3 linked regions of the Thiocapsa rosea genome follow. Each later gene encodes a partner of the first gene's protein in a complex. Links are inferred from orthologs where the notes say so. Each region holds a gene or a part of one and is shown on either strand. Other genes may lie near its edges. The genes, in order: holB, dnaN and dnaX.

Region 1 (10,332 bases):
CAACCCGTCGTGCTGAGCGCCGGTATTGCAGTCTGGCGCGCCTGGCTGCAGGCCGGCGGGCCGTCCGCGGGCGTGATGGCCGGTCACAGTCTGGGCGAGTATTCGGCCTTGGTGGCCGCCGGAGCGCTGAGCTTCGCCGACGGCGTGCGTTTGGCTGCCGAGCGTGCGCGCTTCATGCAGGAGGCCGTACCGGCCGGAGAGGGTGCTATGGCGGCCGTGCTGGGGCTCTCCGACCCCGAGGTCATCGCACTCTGCGCAGAGCAGGCGCAAGGCGCCGTGCTCGAGGCCGTGAATTTCAACGCGCCCGGTCAGGTGGTGATCGCAGGCGATGCTGCCGCAGTGAACCGCGCGATCGATGCAGCGAAGGGCGCCGGTGCGAAGCGTGCGCTGACCTTGCCCGTCAGTGTCCCTTCGCATTGCGCATTGATGCGCCCTGCCGCGGATCGCCTTGCCGAGCGGTTGGCTGCAATCGAGATCCGGGTCCCTGAGGTTGCGGTCCTGCACAACGCCAGTGTGCAGAGCGCCGACGACAGCGACGTGCTGCGCGATCAACTGGTCCAACAGCTCTTTCGCCCGGTACGCTGGGTGGAGACGGTGCATGCCGTCGCCGCCGAAGGTGTTCGGATCGCGATCGAGTGCGGTCCGGGCAAAGTGCTGACCGGTCTGAACAAACGAATCGACGACAATCTGATGACACTGCCGGTCTTCGACCCGAAGTCACTCGAAGCGGCACTGGAGGCGATAGCGCATGCTGAATGATGAAATCGCGCTCGTAACGGGCGCATCGCGCGGGATCGGTCGGTCCATCGCGATGGCGTTGGCCGAGCAAGGCGCCGCCGTGGCGGGAACCGCAACGACGGCGGCCGGCGCGCGCTCGATCGAGGAGGCATTGAACGAGGCCGGTTACCAGGGCATCGGGGTCGTGCTCGACGTCTCCGATCAGGCTTCGGTCGAGGCTGCCGTCGGGGAGATCACCGAGCGCCTCGGTGCACCGGGGATTCTCGTGAACAACGCCGGAATTACACGCGACAACCTCCTGATGCGGATGAAGGACGAAGAGTGGGACTCGGTGATCGAGACCAACCTCAGCTCGCTGTACCGCGTCACCAAGGCATGTCTGCGCCCGATGACGAAGGCGCGCAAAGGCCGGATCATCAATATTGCCTCCGTCGTGGGCGCCATGGGGAACGCCGGTCAAACCAATTATGCGGCTGCCAAGGCAGGCATGATGGGCTTCACCAAGGCGTTGGCACGCGAGGTCGGATCACGCGCGATCACGGTCAACTGTGTCGCACCCGGATTCATCGACACCGATATGACCCGGACCTTGCCCGAGGCGCAACGCCAGGCATTGATCGGCGGAATTCCCTTGGGACGTCTCGGACAGCCCGAGGAGATTGCGGGCGCCGTGGTCTTTTTGGCCTCTCCCGCAGCGGCTTACATCACCGGCGAGACCCTGCACGTGAACGGTGGCATGCACATGGCATGAAAGGCGTCGTCGCCGATATGATTAAGATCAACTAAATCAGATCCTTGTCTTTTTTGTCGAGGACTGATGCGGCTTTCATCGGCCGTCGATTGTCACTAGAATACCGCCTGGTCCAGCGAGGGCCACCTTTATTCATCCGGAGGAACCAGTCCCATGAGCAGCGTTGAAGATCGAGTCCGCAAAATCGTTGTCGAGCAACTTGGCGTCAAGGAAGAGGAAGTGACCTCGGAGGCGTCTTTCGTCGACGATCTGGGCGCGGACTCACTCGACACGGTTGAGTTGGTCATGGCCCTCGAAGAAGAGTTCGAAACCGAGATCCCGGACGAGGACGCGGAGAAGATCACCACCGTCCAGCAGGCCATCAACTACATCAACCAGCACCAAGCCTAGGCGGGTGTCCGGCACCCGGCTCGTCGGGTGCTCCGAGGCTCGAGGGCCGTCGGCCGCAGATGGATGCCGGTGCGGCGGCGAGCGCCGAATATCGCGTTTCGAACGAAAGGGGTAGGCAATGTCAGGCAGAAGGGTAGTGGTCACCGGTTTGGGCCTCGTGGCGCCGGTCGGTTTGGACGTCAAGTCCTCCTGGGACAACATCCTCGCCGGCAAAAGCGGGATCAAACCCATCACCCACTTCGATATCGAGCCGTTCAGCACTCGCTTCGGCGGCCCGATCTATGGCTTCGAAATCAGTGATTACATCGCTGAAAAAGAAGCCAAGAAAATGGATAAGTTCATCCACTACGGCATGGCTGCGGGCTGTCAGGCGATTGCCGACGCCGGGCTGGAGATCGATGATTCCAACCGTCGCCGCATCGGCGTGGCGATCGGTTCGGGGATCGGCGGGATCACGGGCATCGAGAACAACTACGAGGCCTATCGAACGAAGGGACCGCGTCGGATCTCGCCGTTCTTCGTGCCGGCCAACATCATTAACATGGTTGCCGGAAACCTCTCGATCAAGTTCGGGCTCAAGGGGCCGAACTACTCGATCGTTTCCGCGTGCAGCACGGCGACGCACAACATCGGCGAGGCGGCGATCATGATCCGCCACGGCTATGTGGACGTCATGATCGCGGGCGGCGCCGAGATGGCGACCTCGCCGGTCGGACTCGGCGGCTTTGCCGCAGCCCGCGCGCTCTCCACCCGCAACGACGCCCCGGAGGCCGCCAGCCGGCCGTTCGATCGCGATCGCGACGGCTTCGTCCTCAGCGACGGTGCGGGCGTCGTGGTGCTCGAGGAGTACGAGCGCGCCAAGGCGCGCGGCGCCGTCATCTATGCCGAGCTGGTCGGCGTCGGCATGAACTCCGATGCCTATCACATGACCGCGCCGTCGGAGAACGGCGAAGGTGCCTGCGACTGCATGCTGCTCGCACTCGCGGATGCCGGTCTCGACAAGGAGCAGGTGAACTACATCAACGCGCACGGCACCTCGACGCCGGCCGGCGATGTCGCCGAAACCATGGCGATCAAACGTGCGTTCGGCCAGCGCGCCTACGAGATCCCGGTGAGCTCGACCAAATCCATGACCGGGCACATGTTGGGTGCTGCCGGGGGCGCCGAGGCCATCTTCACGATCCTCGCTCTGCGCGATCAGACCGCACCGCCGACCATCAACTACGAGACGCCGGATCCGGATTGCGATCTCGATTACGTCCCCAATACCGCCCGAGAGATGCGAATCGATCTCGCATTGACCAACTCGTTCGGGTTCGGCGGCACCAACGGCACCCTGGCCTTTCGTCGACTTTAAGGTCGACCTCGAGGTCGCTTGGTCGGCTCGTTGCCTTCGTCTCCGATTGCCGATCCGTCGGATGACGAGGGCGTCGCTGGGGCCGGTTTCCGGCGCGTCTTGGTGGACGGGCGCGAGCACGACCGGATCCCCGTCGGGGATCGCGGACTGCACTACGGCGACGGACTGTTCGAGACCATTCTCATTCGCGACGGCATGCCCTGTCTCTGGGATCGTCATATGGCGCGTCTCGCGCTCGGCGCCGATCGGCTGGGGCTCCCGAGGCCACCTCCATCGGTGTTGCGTGAGGAGGCCGTCCGGATCGGCACCGAACTCGATAACGGCGTTTTGAAACTGATCCTCACCCGCGGCGTCGGCGGTCGCGGTTACCGGCCTCCCGCCTCGCCGCACCCCCGTCGCATCCTGCTGTCCTATGCCTCGTCACCGACTGCCGACGCCTGTGTCAACGACGATGTCAACGACGGTGTCAACGGCGGTGTCGCGATCCGCTATTGCGAAACCCCCGCATCCGTGAATCCCTGTCTGGCCGGGATCAAACATCTCAACCGCTTGGATGCGGTGCTTGCCCGTCGGGAATGGGATGATCCGCAGATCGCCGAGGGTCTCATGTGCGACGAGGTCGGGAACCTGGTGGGCGGGACGATGACGAATCTCTTCGTTTGGGACGGTGTCGCGCTCGTCACCCCGTCGGTGTCGCGCAGCGGGATCGCCGGAACGGTGCGCGCGCTCGTCCTCGAATCCGCCGCTCGGGCCGGGATCGCCTGTGTCGAGCGACCGGTCACGCGCAGGATGCTCGAGGAGGCGGCCGGGCTCTTCCTGACGAATGCGCGGATCGGCGTCTGGCCGGTGTCGCGTCTTGCAGATCGGCGGTTCGACACCGAGCGCCTTCCGCTCGATTTTTTGAGCGCCGTCCGTCGAGCGGCGCAGACACCTGAATGGCCGGATCCATGATTGCACGCGTCTTACTCGTTCTGGTGCTCGCCGCAGGTGCGATCGGCGCCGGTCTTTGGCTCGATTACGGCGCCTTCCTCAGGGAGCCGGTGCCTTTGCCCGAGGAGAGCACCATCCTCGATATCCCGCGCGGGACCTCGCTGCGCGGATTGGCGCGTCGGATGACCGACGAGGGCATTCTGAAACACCCTTATTACTTCATCGCCTTGGCCTACCGGCAAGGTGATCAGGCGCGCGTCAAGGCCGGCGAGTTCGAGTTGAGCGCCGGGATGACGCCGGTCGATGTCCTGGCGCGCATCACCTCTGGCCAGGTCGTGCAGCATCCCGTCACGTTGGTCGAAGGCTGGACCTTTCGGCAGGCCGTCGCGGCGATCGAGGCACAGGATCGTTTTACGGGCGAGCTCTCGACGTTGTCCGACGAGGACCTGATGGCCAAGCTCGGTCGACCCGGCGAGCATCCCGAAGGGCGCCTTTTTCCGGACACCTACCGCTTTCCGCGCGACACGCCGCGTTTGTCGGTCCTGCAGCGCGCCTTCGAGCGCATGGAACAGGTGCTGGGGGAGGAGTGGGCGGAGCGCCGCGAGGGGCTCCCGATCGACAGTCCCTACGAGGCCCTGATCCTCGCCTCGATCGTCGAGAAGGAGACGGGTGCCGCGCATGAACGCCCGGAGATCGCGGGTGTCTTCGTGCGCCGACTGCGCAAAGGGATGCGCCTGCAAACCGATCCGACCGTGATCTACGGGATGGGCGAGCGTTACGAGGGTCGCATTCGACGCGCCGATCTGCGCGAGGCCACCGCCTACAACACCTATGTCATCAACGGCCTGCCGCCGACACCCATCGCCTTGCCCGGGCGGGCCGCCATCCATGCGGTCCTCAACCCCGCCGACGGGGACAGCCTCTATTTCGTCTCGCGCGGCGACGGTACACATGTCTTCTCCGCCACGCTCGACGCGCACAACCGGGCGGTTCGTCGCTATATCCTGGGTGAGCAATGAACCTTTCGACCGCGCTGAATCCGAAACCGGGGCGAGGCTGCTTCATTACGCTTGAAGGCATCGAGGGCGCGGGCAAGTCGACACACATCGCCCCGCTCTCGGCGCTTCTGTCCTCGTTGGGTATCGCGGTCGTGACGACGCGCGAGCCCGGAGGATCGCCGATTGCCGAGCGGATCCGCACCTTGCTGCTCGATTCGGCCAACACCGGGATGGACGAGACCGCCGAGCTGCTCCTCATGTTCGCGGCACGCGCCGAGCATCTCGCCAAGAGGATCCGACCTGCACTGGAATCCGGCGCCTGGGTGCTTTGCGACCGCTTTACCGACGCGACCTACGCCTATCAAGGTGGAGGGCGCGGGTTGAATCCGGAGCGCATCGCGGTGCTCGAGACGCTGGTTCAGGGCGACTTGCGGCCGGATCTGACACTGCTTTTCGATCTTGAGCCTGCGCTCGGGCTCGCGCGTGCACGCGGTCGCGGGGCTGCCGATCGTTTCGAGTCGGAGACCCTGTGCTTCTTCGAGGCGGTACGCGCGGTCTATCTCGAACGGGCGCACGCGAGCCCGGAGCGCTATCGTCTAATCGATGGGGCGGCGCCCTTGAGCGCCGTCGCCGAGCAGGCGTGCCAAGCCTTGCTTGCCCTCGTCGAGAGCCGGAGGTACGAGACCGCCGGTGCGTCAGGTGACGGAGCTGCGGTGTGACCGAGCCGACACCGCTCGCATTCGATGCACCTTTGCCCTGGTTGGCGGAGGATTGGGAGCGTTTGAATCAGGCACGCCGAGACGGGCGACTCGCGCATGGCCTTTTGTTCAGCGGTTCGCGCGGCATCGGCAAGCGCCATCTCGTCGAGCTGCTGGCCCGCTCGATGCTGTGCAGCACGCCCACGGCGGACGGACTTGCCTGCGGACGCTGCGCGGATTGCGCCCTGATCACCGCTGCGAGCCATCCGGATCTGCTGCGTGTCGGACCGGATCCCGAGGCGAAATCCGAAGAGATCCCGGTCGCGGCGATCCGCGCGCTCGTGGAGCGGGGCGCACTGACACCGAGCCGGGCCGCGTGGAAGGTGACCCTCGTGGATCCTGCGGATCATCTCAACGCCGCGGCGGCGAACGCCCTGCTCAAGACCCTCGAGGAGCCACCGGGTGCCGCGCTCATCGTCCTGGTGACGGAGCAGCCCGGGCGCCTGCCGGCGACCATTCGCAGCCGTTGCGCTCCGATCCGCATCCCGACGCCGTCCACGGCGGATGCGCTCGCATGGCTGGCCGGGCGAATCCCCCGAGAGACGTCCGCATTGCGCCTCTGTCTCGCGCATGGCGGACCTCTGCGTGCGTTGGACGAGTTCGAAGACGCCCGGCTCGAGCAGCGGCGCGAGCGGATCGCCGGGTTCCTCGCGATCGCCCGCGGCGAGCGCGACCCGCTTGCGGAGGCATCGGCTTGGAACAGCCTCGGACCACGGCTATGCTTGGATTGGTTGTCCGGCTGGCTGGTCGACTTGGTGCGTTTGGCCGCATGCGAGCACCCGACACGGCTCGACAATCCGGATCAACGCGAGGCATTGTGTACGCTCGCGCGGCGTCTGGAGCCGGCCTCGCTCCATCGACTCCTGCAACGCGTCCTACGTGCCCGTGCTCTGGTGGAAACCAGGGCGAATCCCCAGCTTATGCTGGAATCCTTGTCGATCGAATGGCTCCGTGTCGGTGCGGGGCAAGCCCTCAGGAGATCTTGACCCATGGCGATACCGGGCGCATCCACCGGATCCCTTGCGGGACAGCAGCGTATCCTCAGCTTCGCGATCAAGGATAAGGCTGCGCTCTATGCCGCCTTCATGCCGTTCGTCAAAAACGGGGGACTCTTCATCCCGACGACGAAACGCTATCAGCTCGGCGACGAGATTTTTCTCCTGCTGCAGTTGATGGAGGAGACCGAGCGCATCCCTGTCGCCGGCAAGGTGGTCTGGGTCACGCCGCCGGGTGCCGAGGGCAGCCGTGCGATCGGGGTCGGCGTGCAGTTCAGCGACCAGGACAAGGGCATGGCGCGCCGCAAGATCGAGGACTATCTCGTCGGCGCGCTCAACTCGGATCGTCCCACTCACACCATGTAGGCCACACCATGTGGTGTAGCGGTGCAGAGATTCCGAGACCGTCCGAGATCATCGTCGTTGTCGTTTTCGTAGTCGACCATCGATAGGACAACGACCACGATTACGACAACGACAACGACAACGACAACGAACGGCCTCGACACATCTGCCGCACTGCACCAGGAGAGCGAATGCTCGTCGATTCCCATTGTCACCTCGATCGAGTGGATCTTCGTCGATACGAGGGCGACTTCACCGGGCTCATGCAGGCGACCGCCGATGCGGGCGTCACGCACATGCTCTGCGTCTCGATCGATCTGGAGCACTACCCGGACATGCGACGCCTGGTCGATCCCTTCGAGCAGGTCGCCGTCTCGGTGGGCGTGCATCCGAACCAGGAGCATGGCGAAGAACCGACCGCGGAACGGTTGGTGTCGTTGGCGGCCGATCCGCGAAACGTCGCCATTGGCGAGACCGGACTTGACTATTTCCATCGCGATCTGGATCCGGCTCGGCAGCGCGAGCGTTTCCGCGTCCACATTGCCGCGGCGCGCGCGTGCGGCAAGCCGCTGATTATCCACACGCGCGATGCCCGCGAGGATACGATCGAGATCTTGCGGGAGGAGGGTGCCGATGCCGTCGGCGGGGTACTGCACTGCTTCACCGAGAATTGGGAGATGGCGAAGGCCGGCATGGATCTGGGTTTTTATGTCTCTTTTTCCGGGATCGTCACCTTCAAGAACGCCGAGGAGCTGCGCGAGGTTGCGCGCCGCGTCCCGCTCGATCGCCTGCTCATCGAAACCGATTCGCCCTACCTCGCGCCCATGCCCCATCGCGGCAAACCCAACGAGCCAAAGATGGTCACCCATGTCGCAGACCGGATTGCCGAGCTGCGCGGAATGGATCCGGCGGAGATTGCCGCGGTCACACGCGCGAATTACTTCCGGCTGTTCGCCATCGCGTAGGGCCGCAGTGCCGAGCCCTACGCGTCACAAAGGCTCACGAATCGGACTTGCCGTTCGCCCCCTTCTTCATCTGCTCGGGCCGTTTATCGCCGCAGGGTAGATAACCGGCCGTCGGTTCCGGGTCGTGCTTGAGCGCCTCCCGCACGGTGTCGCACACAGTCTTGAGCACCTTGATCCGCGCATAGGGTTTGTCGTTGCCCTCCACCAGGGTCCAAGCCGCATGCTTGGTGCTGGTGCGCACCACCATCTCGTTGATCGCATCCTTGTATTGCGGCCATTTCTCGCGGTTGCGCCAGTCTTCGTCGGTGATCTTGTACTGTTTGTACGGGACACTCTCGCGATCCTTGAAGCGTCTGAGCTGCTCGTCCTGGCTGATGTGGATCCAGAATTTGAGCAGGATCACGCCGCTGTCCACCAGCTGCTCCTCGAAGCGGTTGATCTCCGAGTAGGCGCGTCGCCATTCGGCATCGCCGGCAAAGCCCTCGACTCGCTCGACCAGAACCCGTCCGTACCAGGATCGATCGTAGAGTGTGATGTAGCCCGCGCGCGGGATGTGGCGCCAGAAACGCCAAAGATAGTGGTGTGACTTCTCCTCGTCGGTGGGCGCGGCGACCGGAATGGCGCGATAGAGGCGCGCATCGATCGCGGTCGTGATCCGGCGGATCGCGCCGCCCTTGCCCCCGGCGTCGACACCCTCGAACACCAGAACGGTCGAGCGCTTCTGGTTGTAAGCGCTCCAGGCCAGCTCGTTGATCTCGGTCTGCAGACGCTTCATCTCCGCCTTGTAGGTGTCCTTGTCCAAGGCGAGCGAGAGATCCAGTTGATCCAGGAGCGTGATCTGTGCGTTCGCACCGCTCGGCAGCTCCGGACTGCCGCCGCTGGTCTTGCGCTCGTCCGGCGGGTTATCGCCCAGGCGCGAACGGATGGCGTGCAGTAGGGTCTTGCCGACGGTCAAATCGCGGTAGCGCCGGTCCTCGGCCTCCACCAGATACCAGGGGCAAACACCCCGGTCGGTGTAGCGGATGACCCGCTCTGCAACCTGCTCGAAGGCGGCATACTGCTCGGAGAATTTGCTCTTGTCGGGGAGCATCTTCCAGCGGCTCTTGTCGTCGCGCGAGAGTTCCTTCAGACGCGCTTTCTGGTCCTCTTCGGACATGTGGAACCAGAACTTCAGGATGAGTGCGCCGTCCTGGATGAGCATGCGCTCGAAGTCCACGATGCGGTTGAGCTCCCCGTCGAGCTCCGCGTCGCTGCAATGTCCCTGGAACCGATGCTCGATCGGGGTCTGATACCAACCGCCGAAGAGGATCGAGATCTCCCCACGGGGCGGCATGGAGCGCCAAAAGCGCCAATAGCGTGGACGTGCGCGCTCCTCGTCGGTCTCGTCCCAGAAGGCGAAGGTTTGAACGCCGCGCGTATCCAGCCATTCGTTCAGTCGATTCACCACCTCGCCCTTGCCTGCGGCCTCGACGCCGGAGATGAGAACGACGACCGGGATATCGGAGTCCTTCAGGTCGCGTTGCGCCGAAAGCAGCTCGGTGCGCAGCTCCTCCTGCTGCTCTTTGAAGTCATCCTTGCTGACCGAGCGCCCCACCTTTGTCGATTCGAACATGCGTCATTTCCTCATGATGCGGGATCCGCTTCCACGAAACGGCCGACTTCGGGGCTATGGTCTTCGCATGGGGCCGATCGAGCAAGCGTTCTAAACCGCCTCCAACAGGGTAAATACGCCATACGAGCTGGCTCCGACGTGTGCTGCTTGACAGACGGTGTGGGGGACGCGCTTCAGATAGAGAAAATACAATGAGTTGCTTGCGGTCACGAAATCGTCAGATTTTCCGGGTAGATTCGGGACGCGCCACCGGCGCACGACCCGATCGAACCCTGACGGAGACTTGACCATGTCGAATTCCAACCTGTTGTTGGACAAGAAGCGCGAGGCATTAAAGGCGGGCATCCTTTCCCTCGGCGAACAGGTCCGAGAGGCACTGGAGCGCTCGCTAGACGTCCTGCGTCGACATGACCTCGACTTGGCACGCACGATCGTTTCCGGGGATGCCGAGATCAATCACGAGCGCCGTGCACTCGAGCAGCAGGCGCTCGTC
Region 2 (10,315 bases), 3.1 Mb from region 1 along the record:
TCCGGGCGGCATGCCGTAGAGGTCGATCTTGTTGCGGACGCGGGTGACCGGAACGCGTGCCGGGAGGCTCTCGCGGGTCAGCGGATCCGGGCCTTCGGCGGCGTCGTAGACCCAGAGGACCAGGTCGGCTTGGTCGATTTGCTCACGCGCTCGCCGCACGCCTTCGCGCTCAACGAGGTCTTCGCTGTGACGCAGCCCCGCGGTATCGACGATCCGAATGGGCAATCCGTCGACCTGGATATCGAGCTTCAGCAGATCGCGCGTGGTGCCCGGGATCGGGGTGACGATGGCGGCATCCTGTCCGGACAGGGCATTGAGCAAACTGGATTTTCCAGCGTTTGGCGGGCCGGCGATGACGACCGCGAGACCATCTCGAATGACCTGCCCCAGACGCGCGGCACCCATAACCTCGCTTGTGAGGCCGATGAGGATCCGAAGATCGTCGGAGACGCCGAGATCGGCAGCGAGATCGAGCTCTTCATCGGGAAAGTCGAGCGTGGCCTCGATGTAGGTCCTCATGCGGATGAGGCGCTCGATGAGGTCGTCGATCTTCTGCGAGAAGACCCCCTGCAGGCTGCGTCCGGCGAGCCGGGCGGAGAGCGCGGTCGAGCTTTCGATGAGATCCGCGATGGCCTCGGCCTGCGCGAGATCGATCTTGCCGTTGAGAAAGGCGCGCTCGGAGAACTCTCCGGGGCGGGCAGGGCGGGCGCCGAGTTCGAGGCAGCGCTGGACCAGAAGATCCAACACGACCGGGCCGCCGTGGCCCTGTAGCTCGAGGACATCCTCGCCGGTGAAGGATGCCGGTGCGGGAAAGTAAAGGACGATGCCTTGGTCGATGAAGGCGCCCGAAGCATCGCGGAAGGTCGCGAAGCTCGCGGATCGCGCAGCAGGAAGCCGGCCGAGCACGGCGGTGGCAATACGGGAAACACCGCTGCCGCTCACCCGCACGATGCCCACCCCGCCGAATCCGGGCGGGGTGGCGACGGCTGCAATGGTGTCTGTCACCATTGCGCTCGACCCACAGGGTCTACTTCTTCCGTTTGGCCGCGGCCGCCTGCTTCTCGATCGTGCGGGTGATGTGCCATTGCTGCGCGATGGACAGGAGATTGTTGACGGTCCAGTAGAGCACCAGGCCCGACGGGAAGAAGGCGAAGAAGACCGTGAAGACGAACGGCAAGGCCATCATGATCTTCGCCTGCATCGGATCCGGCGGCGGCGGATTCAGCTTCATCTGCACGAACATGGAGACACCCATGATCAGCGGCAGGATGAAGTAGGGGTCGGGCGCCGAGAGATTGTCGAGCCAGAGGATGAAGGGCGCATAGCGCAGCTCCACGCTCTCGAGCAGGACCCAGTAAAGCGCGATGAAGACCGGGATCTGGATCAGGATCGGCAGACAGCCGCCGAGCGGGTTGATCTTCTCGGTCTTGTACATCTCCATCATGGCCTGGTTCAGGCGTTGCTTGTCGTCGCCGTAGCGATCTTTCAATGCCTGCAGTCGAGGCGCCAGCTGACGCATGTTGGCCATCGACTTGTAGCTGGTCTCGGAGAGTTTGTAGAAGGCCAGCTTGATCAGGATCGTGAGGAAGATGATCGACCAACCCCAATTCCCGACCACCCAGTAGATCTTGCTGAGCACCCAGAAGATCGGCTGCGCGATGACGGTGAGCCAACCGTAGTCGACCGCCAGCTCCAGCCCCGGAGCCACGCCCGCAAGCTGGTCTTGGAGCTTCGGACCGACAAAGAGCTCGTTCTCGAAGACGTGGGTTGCGCCGGGCGCGATGCTGACCGCGGGCGAGTACTTGCCGATGATGTAGCGCGAGTCGGCGAGGACGTTCGTATAAAAGGTCTCGAGCACGCCCGCCGGCGGGATCCAAGCCGCCAGGAAGTAGTGCTGCATCATGGCGATCCAGCCGTCGGCGACACTCCGGTCGAGCTTGCCTTTGCGCATGTCGTCGAACGACACCTTCTTGTACTTGTCCTCCGGGCTGTAATAGACGGCACCGGTGAAGGTGTGGATGAAGCGCGATTCGTTCGGATCGTAGAGATCCGTGCGCTGGAGCTGGTTGTACTGGCGCGCGACGAGAGGCGCGTCGGTCGTGTTGGTGATCGACTGGCTGGTGCGCACGACATAGCTGCCGCGCTCGAAGCTGTAGCGTTTGCGGACCTCGATGCCGGTGTCGCTGACCCAAACCAATTCGACATCGAGGGTCTTCTCGTCCGGCCCGAGCCGATAGACGGACTGAGTGGCCTCGAAGATCGCCTCATGTGTCGGCAGCAATGAGGGGTCTTCGCCCAGCAGCCCCGACTGGGCAATAAACATGTTCGGGGGAACGGGCTTGAGCAACTGGAAGGGTTCGTCCGGACGCTCCGCGACGGTCGCGTAATCCAACAACCAGGCCGCGGAGAGGGTTCCACCGCGCGGGGAGATCTCGATGTGGAAGACGTCGGTCTCGACCCGGACCGGGATCTCGGTCGGTGACGTCGACGCTTCGGCGGCAGACATGCCGGCGGTAATGGCATCGGGGGTCGTCGCGACCTGCGGGACATCCGGCGCCGCGGAGGAGGGGGCGGATGCATCGACCGTCAGACCGCGCTCCTGCGCCACCTGCGGCTGAGCCGGGCGCCCGTAGTCTTCCATCCAGGCCGAGTAGATGAGAAACACTACGGCGGCCAGGGCGAAAAACAGGATTAAACGCTGGTTATCCATGAGAACTGGTCTGCCTTTCGGTTGGAACTGGATCGAAGCCGCCTTCGTGCCAGGGGTGGCAGCGGGACACCCGGCGCATCGCCAGGTAGCCGCCGTGCAGGAATCCGTGGCGCTCGATCGCCTCGACGGCGTAGTGCGAGCAGGAGGGATGGAATCGGCAATGCGGCCCGAGGAGCGGACTGATGCCGTACTGATAGGCGCGGATCAGGACGATCAAGATTCGACGCATGGTTGTTTCTCGATGGTATCCCAGGCGCGGGCGAGGGTGGCGAACAAGCGCTGATTCGGCATGGCCGGCGCGCCGGACGCGCACAGCACAACGATATCCCAGCCGCCGAGGCGCGAGCGATTGAGCCGGAAGCTTTCGCGAACGATCCGTTTCAAACGGGCTCGGTCGACGGCGCGGCGCGCGCACTTCTTCGCGATCGCGAGCCCGAGTCGTGGATGCTCCAATTGATTCTCGCGGTACAGCACGAGGAAGCCGGCGCCGCCGCGGCGCCGCGGTTCGGCAAAGACGTCACGAAACTGTCGGGAAAGGGTGAGTCGACAGGTCCGCGGAAAGGTCTGATCCGGCTCCGCGGGCGGCTCGGCGCGATCCTCCGCGCGGTTCAGGGGATCAGGCGCACGCGACCCTTGGCGCGGCGGGCATTGAGGACCTTTCGGCCGTTTTTGGTCGCGCTGCGCGCGCGAAAACCATGGGTCCGCGCGCGCTTGATGCGGCTGGGTTGGAAGGTGCGTTTCATGCTCGGTGCTCCGGAAGTCGCGTCGTCCGGGACTCGGCTGAGCCCCGCCTTAAAAGGCGCGGAAACATAAGCAATTTCCGCCTGAAAGTCAATGCCGATAGGGTTCGGGCTCTGGGCGACCGGTTGTGGATAAGTCTCGTCCGGGAGGCTAGACTGCCGCAACACCGGATCGGGGAGAGGTCAGCGAGGGAAACCTCCGGACCGATCGGCCGAGCCATCAGGAGCGCCGGAGCGATCGACGGTCCTGCTCGACAACAGCAAGCGGGTTTTTGGGAGTCCACCGTGGGAGTATGGGAACAGTGTGTCAGACAACTGAAAGGAGAGTTGACCTCGGCTGAGTTCAACACCTGGATCCTGCCGTTGCAGGCGCGGGTGGACGAGGGTCGGTTGCGGTTGTTCGCGCCGAACCGGTTCGTCTTGGATTGGACGCGCCAGCATTACGAGGGGCGGCTGCTTGACCTGTGCCGTGCCTACAGCGACGGTGCGATCGCGAGGCTGAGCTTCGAGGTCGGGGGTTTAGACTCCACCTCGAATGGCACGCCGGCCCAGATCTCCACCGCCGCCGTTCCCGTGGATGCAGACGGTGAGTTGGCCGCGCGGCGGGCGAGTGCCAATTTGAACGCGGATTTCACGTTCGACAGCTTCGTCGAGGGTAAATCCAACCAGCTCGCCCGGGCGGCATCGATCCAGATCGGACAGAATCCGGGTACCGCATACAACCCGCTTTTCATCTACGGCGGCGTTGGGCTCGGCAAAACACATCTGATGCATGCCGTCGGCAACATCGTCCTCGCGACCAACCCGAACGCTCGGGTCGTTTATCTGCACTCGGAGCGGTTCGTGGCCGAGATGATCAAGGCGCTTCAGCACAACCGAATCGACGAGTTCAAGAAGACCTATCGCTCGGTCAACGCCCTGCTGATCGACGATGTTCAGTTCTTTGCGGGGAAGGAGCGATCACAGGAGGAGTTTTTTCACACCTTCAACGCACTGTTCGAGTCCCGCCAACAGATTGTCCTCTCCAGCGACCGTTTTCCGAAGGAGGTCGTAGGCCTTGAAGAGCGGCTTAAATCCCGTTTCGGTTGGGGACTGACGGTTTCCATCGAGCCGCCGGACCTCGAAACCAGTGTCGCGATTCTGCACAGCAAAGCGAGCCTCTGGGGTGTGGATCTGCCGGAGGATGTCGCCTTTTTCGTCGGGCGGCGGATTCGCTCGAACATTCGCGAGCTCGAAGGGGCGCTCCGACGTCTGGTTGCCAACGCTCAGTTCACCGGCAAACCCATCAGCATGGAGCTGGCAAAACATGCGCTTCGGGACATGCTGGCCGCACAGGACAAACAGGTCAGTATCGAGAATATCCAGAAGACCGTGGCCGAGTACTACAAGCTCAGAACCTCCGACATGATCTCGGCGAAACGCAGTCGCTCGATCGCTCGCCCGCGTCAGGTCGCCATGGCGCTCGCAAAGGAGCTGACGAAGCACAGTCTACCCGAGATCGGACGGGCCTTCGGAGGACGTGATCATACGACCGTCCTGCACGCGACCCGGACGATCAAGAATCTTCGCGACAGCGACGCATCGATCGAAGAGGACTACAAGAACCTGTTGAGAACTCTGACCTCATAGCTGTGGATAGCGTGTTGACAGAAATCGAAGGCGGTTTGAGTCGAAACTTATACACAGACTGCCCAGAGGTTGTGTCTTCGGTCGAGCACGCCGATGTCGCTGATCCAAGGTCAGTTGTGGGCGCTCCTGCACTCATGCACAGCCCTTATTACTACAGGTTTTTTAAATTACTTAAGTTTTAGGAGATCACGATGGAGCTTGTCGTCAGCCGTGAACGCTTGTTGCCTGTGCTCAGTAAAGTCGTCGGTGTGGTGGAACGACGCCAAACGCTCCCGATCCTCGGGAACCTCTTGTTGTCCGCTCGCGAAGACCGCCTCGATATTTGCGGAACGGATTTAGAGGTCGAGGTGAGGACGAGCTGTACCGCCACGGTGCCGGGGGTGGGTGAGACCACGCTTCCGGCTAGAAAGCTGATGGATATTTGCCGGAATCTGGCTGAAGGGACGGAGATTCGGTTTCGACTGAACAACGAGCGTTGCCTGGTCACTGCGGGACGCGGTCGGTTTACCCTCGGTGCTTTGCCCGCGGCGGACTTCCCGCTGATGGATGCCGACATCGATGGTGTGGAGGTGAAGGTTCCGGAGGGCGTCCTGCGTCAGATTCTCGATAAAACCTCGTTCGCGATGGCCCAACAGGACGTGCGCTATTACCTGAACGGTCTACTGCTCGAGTGGGAACGCACCGGGATCACGGCCGTCGGCACCGACGGGCATCGATTGGCGAAATTTCATCGGACCCTGGATTTGGATGTGCCGGAACGCGTCCAGGTCATCGTACCGAGCAAGACAATCCTCGAGCTTCGGCGACAATTGGCATCCACCGACGAGGAAGTGACGGTTTCGGTCGGTTCGAGGAGCATTCGGATTGCGGTCGGGGGCATGATCATGACTTCCAAGTTGGTCGACGGACGTTATCCGGAATACGATCGGGTTATCCCGCGCGAGCTCGGAAAGGTGGCCAGGGTGAGTAACGATGCCTTGAAGCGCGCCTTGGCACGGACCTCGATTCTGTCGAACGAGAAATATCGTGGCGTTCGTTTGGCGTTCGAGGAGGGCGTCCTACGGCTGCAGGCTCACAATCCCGAGCAGGAGGAGGCGGAGGAGGAGATCGAGCTCGACTACAGCGGCGAGCCCGTCGCGATCGGTTTCAATGTTGCCTATTTGTCCGATGTCTTGGGTGCGGTCGAGGGCACGGAGATCGAGGTTCGATTCAGCGATGCGGGGAGCAGCTCTGTTTGGCGTGGTCTCGCGGCGGAGGACGAAACCTATGTCGTCATGCCGATGCGGTTGTGATCTGCGGAGTTCATGGACGGTTTGACAGGTCCGCGGCTTTTGACGCTGCGGATCAGGAATCTAAGAAACCTCCGGAGCGTGGATCTGGACCTGCGGGAGAAGTCGCAACGGATCCTCTTGACCGGGGACAACGGTGCGGGAAAGACAACGCTGCTTGAAGCGGTTTATCTTTTGGCTCGAGGCCGGAGTTTTCGTGGACGCAAGGCGGGTTCCCTCACGACCGACGGTGAGCGTCGAACGCTGATCGAAGGGCGGTTTCGGGAGGTGGATTCGTCGAGCGACTCGATTTTGGTCTTTGAGCGAAGCGGTCGGGGAAGTCTGAGACGGTATAACAGTGTCCCGTTGGGTTCGCTACCACCGAGCGACAGCCCCCTGCGGGTCAAGCTTGTCGGGGAGAATCCTCAGATTCTGTTGGAGGGGGAGCCGACACTCAGACGCGGGCTTTTGGACTGGAATGTGTTCCACGTGGAACATCAGCTTGGTCGGCTGCGGGCGGATCTTCGGCGTGTCCTCGCCCAGCGAAATGCGGCACTCCGGCAAGGCGGCGCTCGCGTGTCGACTTGGGATGCGGCATTCGTCGACCTTTCGGGCCAAATAACAGGCAAACGCGTGGCTTTCCTGGAGCGGTGGCGCGCCCAGTTCAGAACGCTCGCAGACGACTTTGCGTTCCTAGACGGGTGCGATTTGTTCTTCGAGCGCGGTTGGCCGGAGGATAGCGACTTGTTGGACATCCTGGAGCGGGGGCGGAGCGCGGAGATACAACGCGGTCAGACCCTCGCGGGCGCACACCGGGCCGATATCAGGATCGGCCGCGACGGATCTCCATCGAGGCTCTCCCGTGGCCAGGCAAAGGTGGTCGTTTGTCTTCTTCAGCTCGCGGCAGAACGTGTTCACCGAATGACCGGGCTCGCGCCGTCGCTCTGGCTCCTCGACGACGTCGATGCCGAGCTCGACAAAGGCACCGCTGATCGACTCTGGCGGGTGCTCGGAGAGTCGGTCGCACAGCTGTTCATCGCACGCTTGAGCGCCGAGTCCGGGGGCATCGCCGATGGATCCACGATGCCGGACGCCATGTTCCACGTGGAACATGGCGTCCTCACCCCACCTGCGATCGTCGATCTTACCCCGACGAGGTTGTCCTCGGTTTGACGGCCTCACCGTCCACTGCCCATATCCGCACCCGCCGCCCTTAAGGCGCTTCGGCGCCCGTTCCCGTATAATGGGGGTGTTCAGGCAGCAGCCTTGCCCCGGCGTCCACCTCACCGACAGCGGGGCGCACCATGCTTCCAAAAAAGGCGTGATGCGGCGATCCATCAACGGTCGCGCAGCCAGCGTTTGCGAGCCCTCCCACCGATCCAGCATTTCGACCAGGCCACATGACCTACGATTCAACGAGCATCAAAGTCCTTCGCGGACTCGACGCGGTCCGTAAGCGGCCGGGCATGTACATCGGCGATACGGATGACGGCACCGGTCTCCACCACATGGTCTTCGAGGTCGTCGACAACTCCATCGATGAAGCCCTTGCCGGCCATTGCGACAACATCCGTGTCATCCTGCACGATGACGGCTCGGTTTCCGTGACCGACAACGGGCGCGGGATCCCCGTGGATATCCATTCCGAGGAACAAAGGTCGGCGGCCGAGGTGATCCTCACGGTCCTCCATGCCGGGGGAAAGTTCGACGACAACTCCTACAAGGTCTCGGGAGGGCTCCACGGTGTGGGCGTGTCGGTCGTCAACGCTCTCTCCGATCGCCTTTTTTTGAAGATATCCAGGGGGGGGCGCCTGTATCAGCAGGAGTACCACCTCGGAGAACCTCAGTACCCGCTCAAGCTCGTTGGAGACACCGATGCAACGGGAACGGAAATCCGCTTCTATCCGTCGGACCAGACCTTTACCCACATCGAGTTCCATTACGACATCCTGGCTAAGCGACTTCGCGAGCTTTCGTTCCTCAACTCCGGTGTGCGTATAGAGTTGTTCGAAGAGGCAACCGGCCGAGAGGACATCTTCGAGTACCAGGGCGGCATCCGGGCCTTTGTGGAGCACCTGAACCAGAACAAAGAGCCGATCCACCCGAGCGTGATCCATTTCACCGCCGAGCGGCAATCCGTCACGGTCGAGTTGGCGATTCAGTGGAACAACGGCTATCAAGAGACGATCTTCTGCTACACCAACACCATCCCGCAGAAGGACGGCGGCACCCATCTGGCCGGACTGCGTGCCGGGCTGACCCGGACCTTGAACGGCTATATCGAGCGCGAAGGTCTCGACCGCAACCAGAAGATCCGTCCGGTCGGCGACGACGCGCGCGAAGGCTTGACCGCGGTCCTGTCCGTGAAGGTGCCGGACCCGAAGTTCTCGTCCCAGACGAAAGACAAGCTGGTCTCCTCCGAGGTGAAGGCGATCGTCGAGTCACTCGTCGTCGAGCAGTTGAACATCTTTCTCGAGGAGCAGCCGGCGGAGGCGAAAGCGATCGCCAACAAGATGCTCGAGGCCGCGCGGGCTCGCGAGGCGGCCCGCAAAGCCCGTGAGATGACGCGACGCAAGGGCGTGCTCGATGTTGCAGGGTTGCCGGGCAAGCTTGCCGACTGCCAGGAAAAGGACCCGGCCAACTCGGAGCTGTATCTGGTCGAGGGTGATTCCGCAGGCGGTTCGGCCAAACAAGGGCGTGACCGGGCCTTCCAAGCGATCCTTCCGCTCAAGGGAAAGATCCTGAACGTCGAGAAGGCCCGTTTCGACAAGATGTTGTCCTCTGCCGAGGTCGGTACCCTCATTACGGCGCTGGGATGCGGGATCGGGCGCGAAGAATACAACCCGGACAATCTCCGTTATCACCGAATCATCATCATGACGGACGCCGACGTCGACGGCGCTCATATTCGAACGCTTCTGTTGACCTTCTTTTATCGTCAGATGCCGGAGCTGGTGGAACGCGGCCATATCTTCATCGCACAGCCGCCGCTCTACAAGATCAAGAAGGGGAAGCAGGAGGAGTACCTGCTCGACGATGCGGCCCTGAACCGCGCGATGCTCCAGGCTGCGCTGGACGGTGCCGACCTCCACGTCAATGCGGACACGGTGCCCTTGGCCCGTACCGCGCTCGAAACACTCGCGCGGGACTATCAAGTGTTCGTCGGGATCATCAAGCGTCTATCGACACGCTACGACGCGGTCTTTCTCGACGAGCTGGCCAAGGCGCCACCGCTCGACGATGCGCTGCTGGCTGATGCCGGAGCCTTCTCCGATTGGCGCAACGACATGGAGCGGCGATTGAATCAGCTCAAGTCGCTTTCGTTGCACTACCAGCTCCGTCTCACCGATCCGACATCGCTTCGTCCTGGCGCGCTGGAGTTGGTTCGTTTGATCCATGGCATTCCGGAGAGCCGCATCATCCCGCTGGACTTCTTCCACACGGCGGACTACGCAAAGATCCTGGATTACGGCCGAAAGGTCGCTGGCTTGATCGAGCCGGGAGCCTACATTGCGCGCGGCGAACGCCGTAAGGAGATTACCGAGTTGGGCGAAGGGATCCGCTGGCTGCTCGCCGAGGCGCAGCGCGGACACAGCATTCAGCGCTACAAAGGACTTGGCGAGATGAATCCCGACCAGCTCTGGGATACCACAATGAATCCCGAGACTCGGCGCCTGTTGCGGGTGACCATCGAGGATGCCGTGGGTGCCGACCAGATCTTCACCACCCTGATGGGCGATCACGTCGAGCCGAGGCGTGAATTCATCGAGCGCAATGCGCTCAACGTCGAGAATCTGGACGTCTAAACCGCGTCCGGTCCAGGCAATGCAGCGACCGTCGACTCAATCCATTCTTCGACCGCCGCATTGATCTCGGCAGCGCTCCGCCCCGCCGTCGGGATGGTCGGGCCGATGACCAGGTCGATCGTCCCGGGTGTCTTGCTGATGCTCTGCCGTCCCCAGAAGGAA
Region 3 (10,317 bases), 1.8 Mb from region 1 along the record:
TGGCCGCCGAACAGATGACGCCGCAGGAATGCGGCTATTCCTTCGCGACCGCCGACGCGCGCGTGACCGAGGCGATCGGGCGTGATCCCCTAACCGACCCCCTTTGATCGAGCTTTGCGTGCCTGCCGGACGTGTCGGGCGTGGGTCGTGCCTCGCCCGTCTCGGCAAAAGCGACAACCCTAATCGTTGTCGTTGTCGTTGTCGTAATCGTAATCGTAATCGTAATCGGATTCCGGACAACCACGAATACGACAACGACAACGACAACGACAACGAGAGCTGTTGTCAGTTGTGCCTCCGATCGTCACCACGACCTACGCGTCTACAGCCTGTAGAGGTTGTCGACTGAAGACTGTACGGCCTCTCGGTGCCAACCCGAGGGTCCGTGGACCAGCATCTCGCCTTGATCCGGGTGCCATTCGGCCAACACCGAGCGCACGGCCTCTCGGCCGTCGATCTGCAGGCGATGATCGCCCGGACGATGGGTGTGCCCGTGGATCAGGCGCGCGGCGCCGTAACGGCGCAGATAGTGTGCGACCGTCTCTTGGTTGACGTCCATGATGTCCAGGGCCTTCTCGGCGGTCGCGGCTCCGCTTTTGCGGCGGTAGTCGGCGGCGACCTGGCGACGCGCCGCGAGTGATCGCCAGAGGAAGAGGCGCTGCACCAGCGGGTTGCGGATGCGGCGCCGAAATCGCTGATAGGCGACGTCGTCGGTGCAGAGCAGATCGCCGTGCATGAGCAGCGTGGGCTCGCCGTCGAACCGGGCGAGGGTCGGGTCGCGCAGGAGCCGGCATCCGGTCTCGCGGCAGAAGGCCCGACCAATCAGGAAGTCGCGGTTGCCGTGCATCAGATGACAGCGGACCCCGGAGGCCGTGACGGCGGCGAGTGCGGCCTTCACCTCGGCGTTGGGCGTGCCGTCGTCGTCGTCGCCGATCCAGGCGTCGAAGATGTCGCCCAGGAGATAGAGTTGATCCGCCTCGCGGGCGCGCCCGGCGAGGAAGGCGATGAAGAGATCCACCGTCGCCGGTCGATCCGGCGACAGATGCAGGTCGGAGACGAAGACGCTGACGTCTTCGGTCGGCACGCGTGTCCCGCCTCGGCGCGTTAGTCGGCGACGACCGCCTGCTCGAGGACAACATCCTGCACCGGCACGTCCTGGTGCCCGTGACGGGAGCCGGTCTGAACGCCGCGGATGGCGTTCACGACATCCATCCCCTCGACGACGTATCCGAAGACACAGTATCCCCAGCCGTCCTGCCCCGGATAATCCAGGAAGCCGTTGTCCGCGACATTGATGAAGAACTGCGACGTGGCCGAGTGCGGGTCCATGGTGCGCGCCATGGCGAGCGTGCCGTTGAGGTTCTTCAGTCCGTTCTTCGCCTCGTTCTCCACCGGAGCGCGTGTCGGCTTGGGCGTGAAGTCCGGCGTCATGCCGCCGCCCTGGATCATGAAACCGTCGATGACGCGGTGAAACAGCGTTCCGTCGTAGTGACCGTCGCGGACGTACTGCTCGAAGTTCGCGCAGGTCTTGGGCGCCTTCTCGGCATCCAGCTGGATCAGGATGTCGCCGAGGGTGGTGGTGAGCTTGATCATCGGGGATCTCCGCAGGCTGTACTGGCGCGCCGGCGGCGCACGCGGGTTTAAACCGCGCCCGGCGCGGTATGCGTCGTTTGTTGGATTGGCTCGGCCGCGCCGGCTCCGACACATGTCGGAGCCGGCGCGGTTTAAGGTATTCAAAAAGATCAAATTTTAAACCGCGTTCCCACGAAGGGCCTGGACGCGCCAAACGTCGAGCTTACTCGAAAGTGCGCGTCTTGCTCCGGACGCGATCTAGGTTGAATGGTACGGCCTTTGCGCAGTCGGGGAAAGGCGGGTTCACGCCTGCATCCTCGGCTTTGTTACCATGCCGGGCTTGCCGGAACCCGGCTCCGGACCCCTTGCGGCCCGGACCAACCCACTCGCGAGTGCATTCCATGTTGCAGATCCACAATAGCCTCACCCGCCGCAAAGAGCCCTTTGAGCCGATCGAGCCCGGCAAGGTGCGCATGTATGTCTGCGGCATGACCGTGTACGACTACTGCCATCTGGGTCATGCGCGCGTGATGGTGGTTTTCGATGTCGTCTATCGCTATCTGCGCGCGCTCGGGTACGAGGTGACCTATATCCGCAACATCACGGACATCGACGACAAGATCATCCGTCGCGCGGCCGAGGCCGGCGAGCCGATGCAGGCGCTCACCGAGCGCTTCATCCAGGCCATGCACGAGGATTCCGATGCGCTCGGGATCCTGCCTCCGACCGACGAGCCGCGCGCCACGGCGCACATGGACGAGATCCTCGCCATGATCGGCACCCTGATCGAGAAGGGGCTCGCCTATGTCGCCGAGAACGGCGATGTCTACTACGCGGTGGCGCGCTTTGCGGGCTACGGGAAGCTCTCGGGGAAGGATCCACAGGATCTGCGCGCGGGCGCTCGGGTCGAGATCGACGAGGCCAAGCGCGACCCGCTGGACTTCGCGCTCTGGAAGTCCGCCAAGCCGGGCGAGCCGGCCTGGGACTCGCCCTGGGGACCGGGACGGCCCGGCTGGCATATCGAGTGCTCGGCCATGAGCACCTGCGCACTGGGCCATCATTTCGACATCCACGGCGGCGGGGCGGATCTGCAGTTCCCGCATCACGAGAACGAGATCGCCCAGTCCGAAGGGGCCACCGGCGAGACCTTCGTGAACGTCTGGATGCACAACGGGTTCGTGCGCGTGAACGAAGAGAAGATGTCCAAGTCGCTCGGCAACTTCTTCACCGTGCGCGAGATCCTGGAGCGCTTCCGTCCCGAGGAGGTGCGCTATTTCATCCTGACCAGCCAGTATCGCAGCCCGCTGAACTACGACGACGAGCACCTCGAGCAGGCCCGTGCGGCGCTGACCCGACTCTACACGGCGTTGCGCGGCGTGCCGGATGTCGCGTCCGAGACGCCGGATGCGTCCGTTGCCGCGCCCTTCGTCGAGCGCTTTCATGCCGCGATGGACGACGACTTCAACACGCCCGAGGCGCTCGCGGTGTTGTTCGATCTGGTGCGCGAGGTCAACCGCATCCGAGCGGATGATCCCGGCGCTGCCGCCGGTCCGGCGGCCGTGCTGCGACGGCTCGGCGGCGTACTCGGCATCCTGCAGGAGGATCCGGAGCTCTATCTTCGTGGCCGGGCCGACGACGGGGGGCTGTCGGATGAAGAGATCGAGAACCTGGTTCAGGCGCGAATCGCCGCCCGCGCCGCCAAGGATTGGGGCGAGGCCGATCGGCTGCGCACGCTGCTGACGGAGGCGGGTATCGGTCTCGAGGACGGACCGAGCGGGACGGCTTGGCGGCGCGGGGCTTGACGGGGGCGAATGGATCTTTGGTATCCGAGACCCTTTGTTTGCGGGCCGAATCGTTGCGCGCACGGGTGCGGGCGGGAGAGGATGGGTTTGGGCGTCGGAGCGGGGAGGATGGGTTTCGCTGCGCTTTACCCATCCTACGTTTTTTGCTTGTATTCGGGTGGTGCTGGTCCGCTTACGCCGCCAGTCTTGAATAAACCGTCGGGGAATTCGTCGTCGTCGTAATCGAATACCGGACGACAACGACAACGACAACGACAACGACAACGACAACGACAACGACAACGACAACGACAACGACAACGACAACGACAGCGACAACGACAACGACAACGACAACGAGCAGATCCTTCGACCCCGTTTACCGGTCCCGGCTCCACTGGTCTTGAGCGGTGCTGCGTGCGCGGCAGGCTTGCTCGCACTCGGTAGCGCGATTGGCGCAGTAGCCGAAGAGGTTCTCGGCGCAGGACCACCAGGGATAACCGCATTCGGAGCGCTCGAAAGCGGAGGCCAGACACCAGCGGTAGTCGACGAACGCCTCGCTGTAGCCTGCCTGGCATTGGCGATAGCTGTAGCGCGCATCGGCGTTGCATTGGTCTCGGACACCTTGGCATCCGCCGATACAGCTCAGCTCGGCGAGTTGTCCGGGCAAGCCCGGCGTTTGGGCACAGCCGGATGACAGGGCGGCGAGGAGCAGGCTCGAAAGGCCGAGTGCGAGGAGACGCGTGCTCCACCGCGCGACAAGCCGCGTCGTCTCGGGCAGCCCCTCGCCTGGCTTGGATCCGTGGATGAATGGCCTGGTTCGCATCCCTGAGTCGCTCCGTGTCGGGTTGATTCGAGATCGGGGTCGGTCGCTGCGCGTCTCGCCGTTCCGGGAACTGTAGTCCGAAAGCGCCCCGCTGTGCAGGGTGCGATGCATGGGTTTCATGCGCGCTCGGTCTTAAACCGCGCCGTCTCCAGCGGTCGTCAAGTCGACCGGGGCCGATCCCGTCCAAAAACATCGCATACCGCGCGGGGCGCGGTTTAATGCTCCCCGGCCGGCGCGATTGGGCCTAAACTGACCGCGTGCTCACCGGGCAAGGAGACGATCGAGGCGGTCTCGACCGGGACGATCACCGGTCCGGCTCACCCGTCCCGGCCGCTCGGTTTACCGGTCGTTGTGCGCGGAGAACGCTTATGACCCGCTTCCATGTCGCTGCCCTATTGTCGCTCCTGCTCGGGGCCTGCGGACTCGTGCCGCCGAATCATCTGGGCGGGATCAGCGCGAGCGTTTCGCCGATGGACTATGCTCGGCGTCTCTGCGCCCACCTTGATCCGGAGTCTTACTCCTCCTGCGTGAGCGAGGTCTTGGACGAGATCGACCGCGGCCAGCCGAATCGGTTGCCGCCGGGCTATTCAACCTCCGGTCCCTTCGCCGTCATCATGGGCGGCGAGGTCTACACCGGCGATTATCGCTCCTCGCCCTTCGCGGCCGATTTCCGCGTCTCCAACGGCCAAAACGCCTGCCGCGGCGGTTACAACGCCTTCACCGGCTCGGCCGACGCCGTCTTCGATGTCTATTGCGACGACGGTCGCAGCGGTTGGGCCGACATCATCCGCGCGAGCGACGGCCGCAACGGCATCGGCAAGATCGCCCTCGACGACGGGACCGAGGGCGACATCGTCTTCGGTCATTTGCCCCTCGGCGGTTTGGATCGAGGGCGGAACGACGCGCTTCGAGCTGAGTGGTGAGTGGTGAGTAGTGAGTAGTGAGTAGTGAGTGGTGAGTGGCGAAGCGATGCCTGCGATCGTCGCGAAGTGACGATGTCCCCGGGATCGACGACTTGCAGTCGTCTTCTTCCGCCGGCCAGGCGGCCCGCGGGATCGAATTCAATGCGCCGACGGTGGGTTGTGCCTCGCGCGGCTCGGCACAACCGACGATCACCGACCGACCCTCTCCGCCTCAGGCCAGGCTTCGCGCCTGCTCAACAGGGTTCTCCAGCGCCCCGATCGTCTCGATCTCGACCACCACCCGGTCGCCCGCGCTCAGGAACAGCGGCGGCGTGCGTGCGAAGCCGACGCCGGGCGGGGTGCCGGTGATGATCACCGTGCCGGGCAAGAGCCTGGTGTCGCGGCTGAGGAAGGCGATCAGCTCGGCGATGGTGAAGATCATGTCGCTGGTGTGGCCGGTCTGGACGCGCTCGCCGTTGAGCGTGCAGATGACGCTCAGCGCTTGCGGGTCCGGGATCTCGTCGGCGGTGACCAAGACCGGCCCGAGCGGGCAGAAGCTATCGAAGCTCTTGCCGCGAATCCATTGGCCGGCGCCGCCTTCCTTCTGCCAGCGTCGCGCGGAGATGTCGTTGGCGCAGGTGTACCCCAGCACGTAATCGAGCGCGGACGCCACCGGGACGTCGTGCGCGGTGCGGCCGATGACCACGGCGAGCTCGGCCTCGTAGTCGACCTCGGGTCCGTGCTCGCAGGCGTTCGGCAGGATGATGGGCGCGCCCGGATCCGTGATCGCCGTGGTGGGCTTCATGAAGACGACCGGGTTGGCCGGGATGGCGGCCCCGGTCTCCTCGGCATGGGCGCGATAGTTCAGGCCGATGCCGTAGACGTTGACCGGGACGATCGGCGCCAGCCAGCGCGCCACCGCGATCTCGTCGGCGGTCTCGGTCAGACCCTCGTAGAGGTGACCGCCGAGCCGGCGGGCATGCCCGGCGTCGATCGGGATGCCGTAGTGGACGGTGCAGTGGGTGTCGAGAAAGCGGGCGATCTTCATGTTCGTGGTCTCGTCGATAGCGGATGGATACGGGATTCAGCCGGCGCTGCGGGTTCGCAGCTGCTCGGTGAGTTTTTGGAATTCGCGCTGCATCTCCAGATTCTCGAAGGGGCGCAGGGTCGGGACTTGGCGATTCATCAGGCCGTCGAGCAGCTGTTGGCTCGATCGCACCAGGCTCACCAGCTCGCCGGACACCCGGACGGTCTCGTAGGTGTTCCAGGCGGCGGCGATATCCTTCTCGAGCTCGCGTCTTGCCTGCTTCACCTGCGCAGCCTGTTCCGCGAGGTAGCGGCGATAGATCTCGGCGGCCTGCACGGTCAACTGCTGTGCCTCCAGGTTGGCCGCGAGCACCTCCTGGCGTCCCGGCGACTCGCGCTGCAGGGCTCGGGTCTCGCCGGAGAGTTCTTGGGCACGCGCGATGATGGCGTCGATCTGCGGGACATACTGCTCCCCGATCGCCTCCTCGATCTGCAGGTGCATGCGGTTGAGCGCCTGCAGCAGGACGACATAGAGGCCGTAATAGCGTCGCGCGCTCTGTAGATCCTCGCCGCTTTGGGCGACCAGCACCTCGAGCTGGGCGGTGACCGCCTTGACGTTGTCGAACAAGATGCCCAGGTCGATCATATTGTCGCCGACGACGGTCGAGAGCAGCAGTTCGAGCTGATCGTCGGCCAGCTCCAGACCCATGCCGCGCAGCTCGCCGGCGAATTCCCGCTTCACCGCGGCCAGCTCGCCGTTCAGGCGGTCGATGTCGTCTTCCAGCGATCCAATCAGTCGATCGTAATCGGCGACGGTCCTTCTGAGCGTCGACTCCGCGGGGGCGGCGATCCGCTTCTGCCGGGCGTCGGCGATCCCGGCACGGGCCTTCTCGATCTGGGCTTGGAGGATCCGGATCCGCTCGCGGTAGTTTTGGATCGGCGAGGTCGAGAGGATCTGCACCGCCGTGTCGAGCAGGGCATTGATCTCCTCGCGATTGGAGCGCCGATCGGCCCCGAACCAGGTCTTCTCGGGCAGCTCGCCGTGGCGCTCTTCCAGGACCAATGCCGAGTCCAGCGTGGGGACGACCGAGCCCCAGACCCGGGCGAAATCCCGATCGTCGGCAAAGAGTCCTTTCGCATCGGCGACGGCCCGATCGGCAAAGTCGCGCGAGCGCTCCCACCACCCGGTGGCGGTCTCGAGGGTTCTGTTCCAGACATCCGGCTGGGTTTCGGAGGCTGAGACTGCAGGGGGCTCGGTCTCGGCGGCGAGATCGCCGACGCCGCCGATGACGAGCGTCCCGAGGACAAGGATGAGCGGGGCGATAGGACGCATGGGTAATGAGAATGCCTCGGCGGGTCTGTTTGCGCGGGTCCCGAGCCGGCGGGCTCGGCCGTGTCGGATGCTCGGCCCCGGCCACGGGTCGTCCGCGTGGAGTCTGCCACGCCCGGGCGGTCGGGTCGATTCGGGTGTCGGGCCATTGTCGAGCTAGTTTCGGGCCGATGTCGAGCCAGTGTCGAGCCAATGTCGAGCCAGCGAGCCGGCGTCGGGCGTTTGTCTTCGGTCGTGCGCTTTGTTAACCTTGCGCGTCGATTCGGGCCACGGCCCGCATGTCGATGTCATGGTGGCTTGCGCCGGTCCCCTCGCAACGCGAAACCGTGAACCCGGTCAGGCCCGGAAGGGAGCAGCCGCAGCGGTTGAAGCGTGTGCCGGGGTGTGGCTGGCGTCGGCCGCCGCCCCACCCGATCGGGTCGGGCGGGTGGGCGTCGTCTTCGTGGATTCGTTTCCAGCCAATCACCGTTCACCACGCGCCACTCTATCAGCCGCCCCACACGGAATTCCTCCGACTCGAACCACGCATGTCCTACCAGGTGCTCGCCCGCAAATGGCGCCCCAAGAGCTTCGATGATCTGGTCGGACAATCGCATGTCGTCCGCGCACTCTCCAACGCGCTCGATCGCGACCAGCTCCATCATGCCTATCTCTTTACCGGCACCCGCGGTGTCGGCAAGACCACGCTTGCCCGCATCCTCGCCAAGGCGCTGAACTGCGAGGAGGGTGTGAGTGCGCGCCCCTGCGGGGTCTGCGCGTCCTGTCGTGAGATCGACGGCGGGCGTTTCGTCGATCTGATCGAGGTGGATGCCGCCTCGCGCACCAAGGTCGACCAGACCCGCGAGCTTCTGGACAACGTCCCCTATGCCCCGGCCCGTGCACGCTATAAGGTCTATCTGATCGACGAGGTGCACATGTTCTCCAACCACAGCTTCAACGCCTTGTTGAAGACCTTGGAGGAGCCGCCGCCGCATGTGAAGTTCCTGCTCGCGACCACCGACCCGCAAAAGGTTCCGGTCACGGTGCTCTCGCGCTGTCTGCAGTTGAATCTGCGCCGTCTCTTGCCCGAGGAGATCCGTGCCCGGCTCCAGCATGTCCTGGAGGCCGAGGGACTTGAGTTTCAGGCCTCCGCGCTGCCCTTGCTGGCCCGCGGTGCCGACGGCAGCATGCGCGACGGCTTGAGTCTGCTCGATCAGGCGATCGCCTTCGGCGGCGGGCGGGTCGAGGAGTCGGGCGTGCGCACCATGCTCGGGACCCTGCCGGGTGATCTGACGCTGGATCTGCTCGACGCGTTGGCGGCGGGCGACGGCGCGCGCGTGCTGACCGAGGTCGAGCGCGTGGCCTCCCTCACGCCGGATTTCGAAGAGCTGCTGCGCGAGCTGATCACGCTGCTGCACCGCTTGGCACTGCTTCAGCAGGTGCCCGAGACACTGGCCCCGGACGATCCGGATGCCGCGCGTCTGAAGGCGCTGGCAGGCGCGCTCCCGGCCGAGGACCTACAGCTTTATTATCAGGTGGCGCTGACCGGGCAAGCCGACCTGCCGCTCGCCCCCGATCCGCGCGCCGGTTTCGAGATGGTCCTGCTGCGCGCCCTGGCGTTTCGGCCGGGTCCGCATCGGGACGAACCCACGCGAGCGCCGACGCGCCCCGCGCCCCTGCGCGAGACCGCGCCCGGCGGTGCGGCCAACTCGCCACTGTCCTCGCCAGCGTCCTCGCCAGTATCCTCACCGGTATCGATGCTCCGGCCGGTTGCCGAGCCGCGCGTCGCCGAGCCTGCGCCGGCGCAGCGTGCGGCTGCCGCAGTCTACGCGCCGACCGAGACTCCGGGCGCCGCGCGTGCAGTCGTGCTCACCTCGCACGCGGAATGGCTCGCGCTCGTGGATCGTCTGGAGCTGGGCGGGATCGCGAGCCAGATCGCCCATCATTGCGATCTGAAAGGCTGGGCGGACGGGCAACTCTCGCTCGGCTTGGATCCGGCCGCCGAGCATCTGCGCTCCCCGGGTGCGGAAGCGCGCCTGCACGCCGCGCTGGAAAAGACCATGGGGACGGCGGTTAAGCTCGACATCCAGGTCGCCCGGCCGCAGCGCGAGACCCTGGCCCAGCGACGCGAGCGCGAGACCGGCGAGCGTCGTCAGGCGGCGGTCTCCGCGATGGAGGAGGACCCGGTTGCGCGCGCGATGCAGGACGAACTCGACGCGAGCTGGATCGCCGGGAGTATCGAGCCGACCGATTGAAACCGGCGTGCCGGCACGCAAACGACGCGCCGGGCGTTTCTGTTGCGCCGAATCTCCGTGCGGAGGTTCGGGTGGACTGGGGTCGCACTGCGACGGATTCTTCCAACGAGATAGCCAACCGAGAAGAGAGGATGCGGGAGATGGACGGCGTTCGCCGCCGTGCGCTATCCCGCCTCGGCCCCGGGGCCGAGGTTTCCCGCGACAACGCATGATGAAAGGTGGAATCGGTAACCTGCTCAAGCAAGCGCAGAAGATGCAGGAAGACATGAAGCTGGCCCAAGAGCGGCTCGCCCTGGAAGAGGTCGTCGGCGAGTCCGGCGGCGGTATGGTCAAGGTGACCATGAACGGCCGCTATCAGGTCAGTCGGGTGGAGATCGACCCCGGCGTGATGGGCGACGACAAGGAGATGCTCGAGGATCTCATCACCGCCGCCGTCAACGGTGCAAGCCAGCGCGTGGCCGAGAAGGCGAAGGAGAACATGGCGGAGCTGACCGCCGGGTTGCCCTTGCCGCCCGGGATGAAGCTGCCCTTCTAGGCGCGGCCCGACGCCGTGTCCGAGCGCCCGCTTCTCGGTCAGTTGATCGATGCCCTGCGGTGCCTGCCCGGCGTCGGGCCCAAGTCGGCGCAGCGCATCGCCTTCCATCTG

What was found.
Region 2: the proteins of holB (region 1) and dnaN are in contact, whole or in part, in a cryo-EM structure (PDB 8GIZ), measured with the Escherichia coli proteins. The link is inferred for Thiocapsa rosea from one-to-one orthologs.
Region 3: the proteins of holB (region 1) and dnaX are in contact, whole or in part, in a cryo-EM structure (PDB 8GIZ), measured with the Escherichia coli proteins. The link is inferred for Thiocapsa rosea from one-to-one orthologs.

The regions. Positions count from the first base shown.
Region 1 is NZ_RBXL01000001.1:4,677,367-4,687,698, reverse strand. The notes cover bases 4,895-7,893. They hold holB (DNA polymerase III subunit delta'), read left to right. Parts: upstream 4,895-5,879; coding sequence 5,880-6,908; downstream 6,909-7,893. Other genes in these bases: BDD21_RS20760 (TatD family hydrolase), read left to right, coding at 7,454-7,893; BDD21_RS20770 (PilZ domain-containing protein), read left to right, coding at 6,912-7,283; tmk (dTMP kinase), read left to right, coding at 5,182-5,883; mltG (endolytic transglycosylase MltG), read left to right, coding at 4,895-5,185. Also shown: fabD (ACP S-malonyltransferase), read left to right, coding at 1-759; 3-oxoacyl-ACP reductase FabG, read left to right, coding at 749-1,489; acpP (acyl carrier protein), read left to right, coding at 1,643-1,879; fabF (beta-ketoacyl-ACP synthase II), read left to right, coding at 1,998-3,236; pabC (aminodeoxychorismate lyase), read left to right, coding at 3,255-4,187; more of mltG, read left to right, coding at 4,184-4,894; more of BDD21_RS20760, read left to right, coding at 7,894-8,227; pap (polyphosphate:AMP phosphotransferase), read right to left, coding at 8,262-9,839; phosphate signaling complex protein PhoU, read left to right, coding at 10,129-10,332. UniProt on the Escherichia coli protein: Part of the beta sliding clamp loading complex, which hydrolyzes ATP to load the beta clamp onto primed DNA to form the DNA replication pre-initiation complex.
Region 2 is NZ_RBXL01000001.1:1,596,734-1,607,048, reverse strand. What follows is about bases 4,339-7,320. They hold dnaN (DNA polymerase III subunit beta), read left to right. Parts: upstream 4,339-5,270; coding sequence 5,271-6,371; downstream 6,372-7,320. Other genes in these bases: recF (DNA replication/repair protein RecF), read left to right, coding at 6,384-7,320; dnaA (chromosomal replication initiator protein DnaA), read left to right, coding at 4,339-5,079. In the rest of the region: tRNA uridine-5-carboxymethylaminomethyl(34) synthesis GTPase MnmE, read right to left, coding at 1-1,008; membrane protein insertase YidC, read right to left, coding at 1,028-2,710; membrane protein insertion efficiency factor YidD, read right to left, coding at 2,703-2,939; rnpA (ribonuclease P protein component), read right to left, coding at 2,924-3,322; rpmH (50S ribosomal protein L34), read right to left, coding at 3,319-3,453; more of dnaA, read left to right, coding at 3,736-4,338; more of recF, read left to right, coding at 7,321-7,520; gyrB (DNA topoisomerase (ATP-hydrolyzing) subunit B), read left to right, coding at 7,748-10,153; BDD21_RS07300 (lysophospholipid acyltransferase family protein), read right to left, coding at 10,150-10,315. UniProt on the Escherichia coli protein: Confers DNA tethering and processivity to DNA polymerases and other proteins. Acts as a clamp, forming a ring around DNA (a reaction catalyzed by the clamp-loading complex) which diffuses in an ATP-independent manner freely and bidirectionally along dsDNA.
Region 3 is NZ_RBXL01000001.1:2,902,645-2,912,961, forward strand. Bases 7,334-10,317 are described here. They hold dnaX (DNA polymerase III subunit gamma/tau), read left to right. Parts: upstream 7,334-7,964; coding sequence 7,965-9,671; downstream 9,672-10,317. Other genes in these bases: BDD21_RS12885 (coiled-coil domain-containing protein), read right to left, coding at 7,334-7,440; BDD21_RS12900 (YbaB/EbfC family nucleoid-associated protein), read left to right, coding at 9,883-10,206; recR (recombination mediator RecR), read left to right, coding at 10,222-10,317. Outside these bases: BDD21_RS12850 (hypothetical protein), read left to right, coding at 1-107; BDD21_RS12855 (UDP-2,3-diacylglucosamine diphosphatase), read right to left, coding at 323-1,084; BDD21_RS12860 (peptidylprolyl isomerase), read right to left, coding at 1,105-1,593; cysS (cysteine--tRNA ligase), read left to right, coding at 1,974-3,374; BDD21_RS12870 (hypothetical protein), read right to left, coding at 3,733-4,179; BDD21_RS12875 (hypothetical protein), read left to right, coding at 4,548-5,102; BDD21_RS12880 (fumarylacetoacetate hydrolase family protein), read right to left, coding at 5,314-6,129; more of BDD21_RS12885, read right to left, coding at 6,166-7,333. UniProt on the Escherichia coli protein: Part of the beta sliding clamp loading complex, which hydrolyzes ATP to load the beta clamp onto primed DNA to form the DNA replication pre-initiation complex.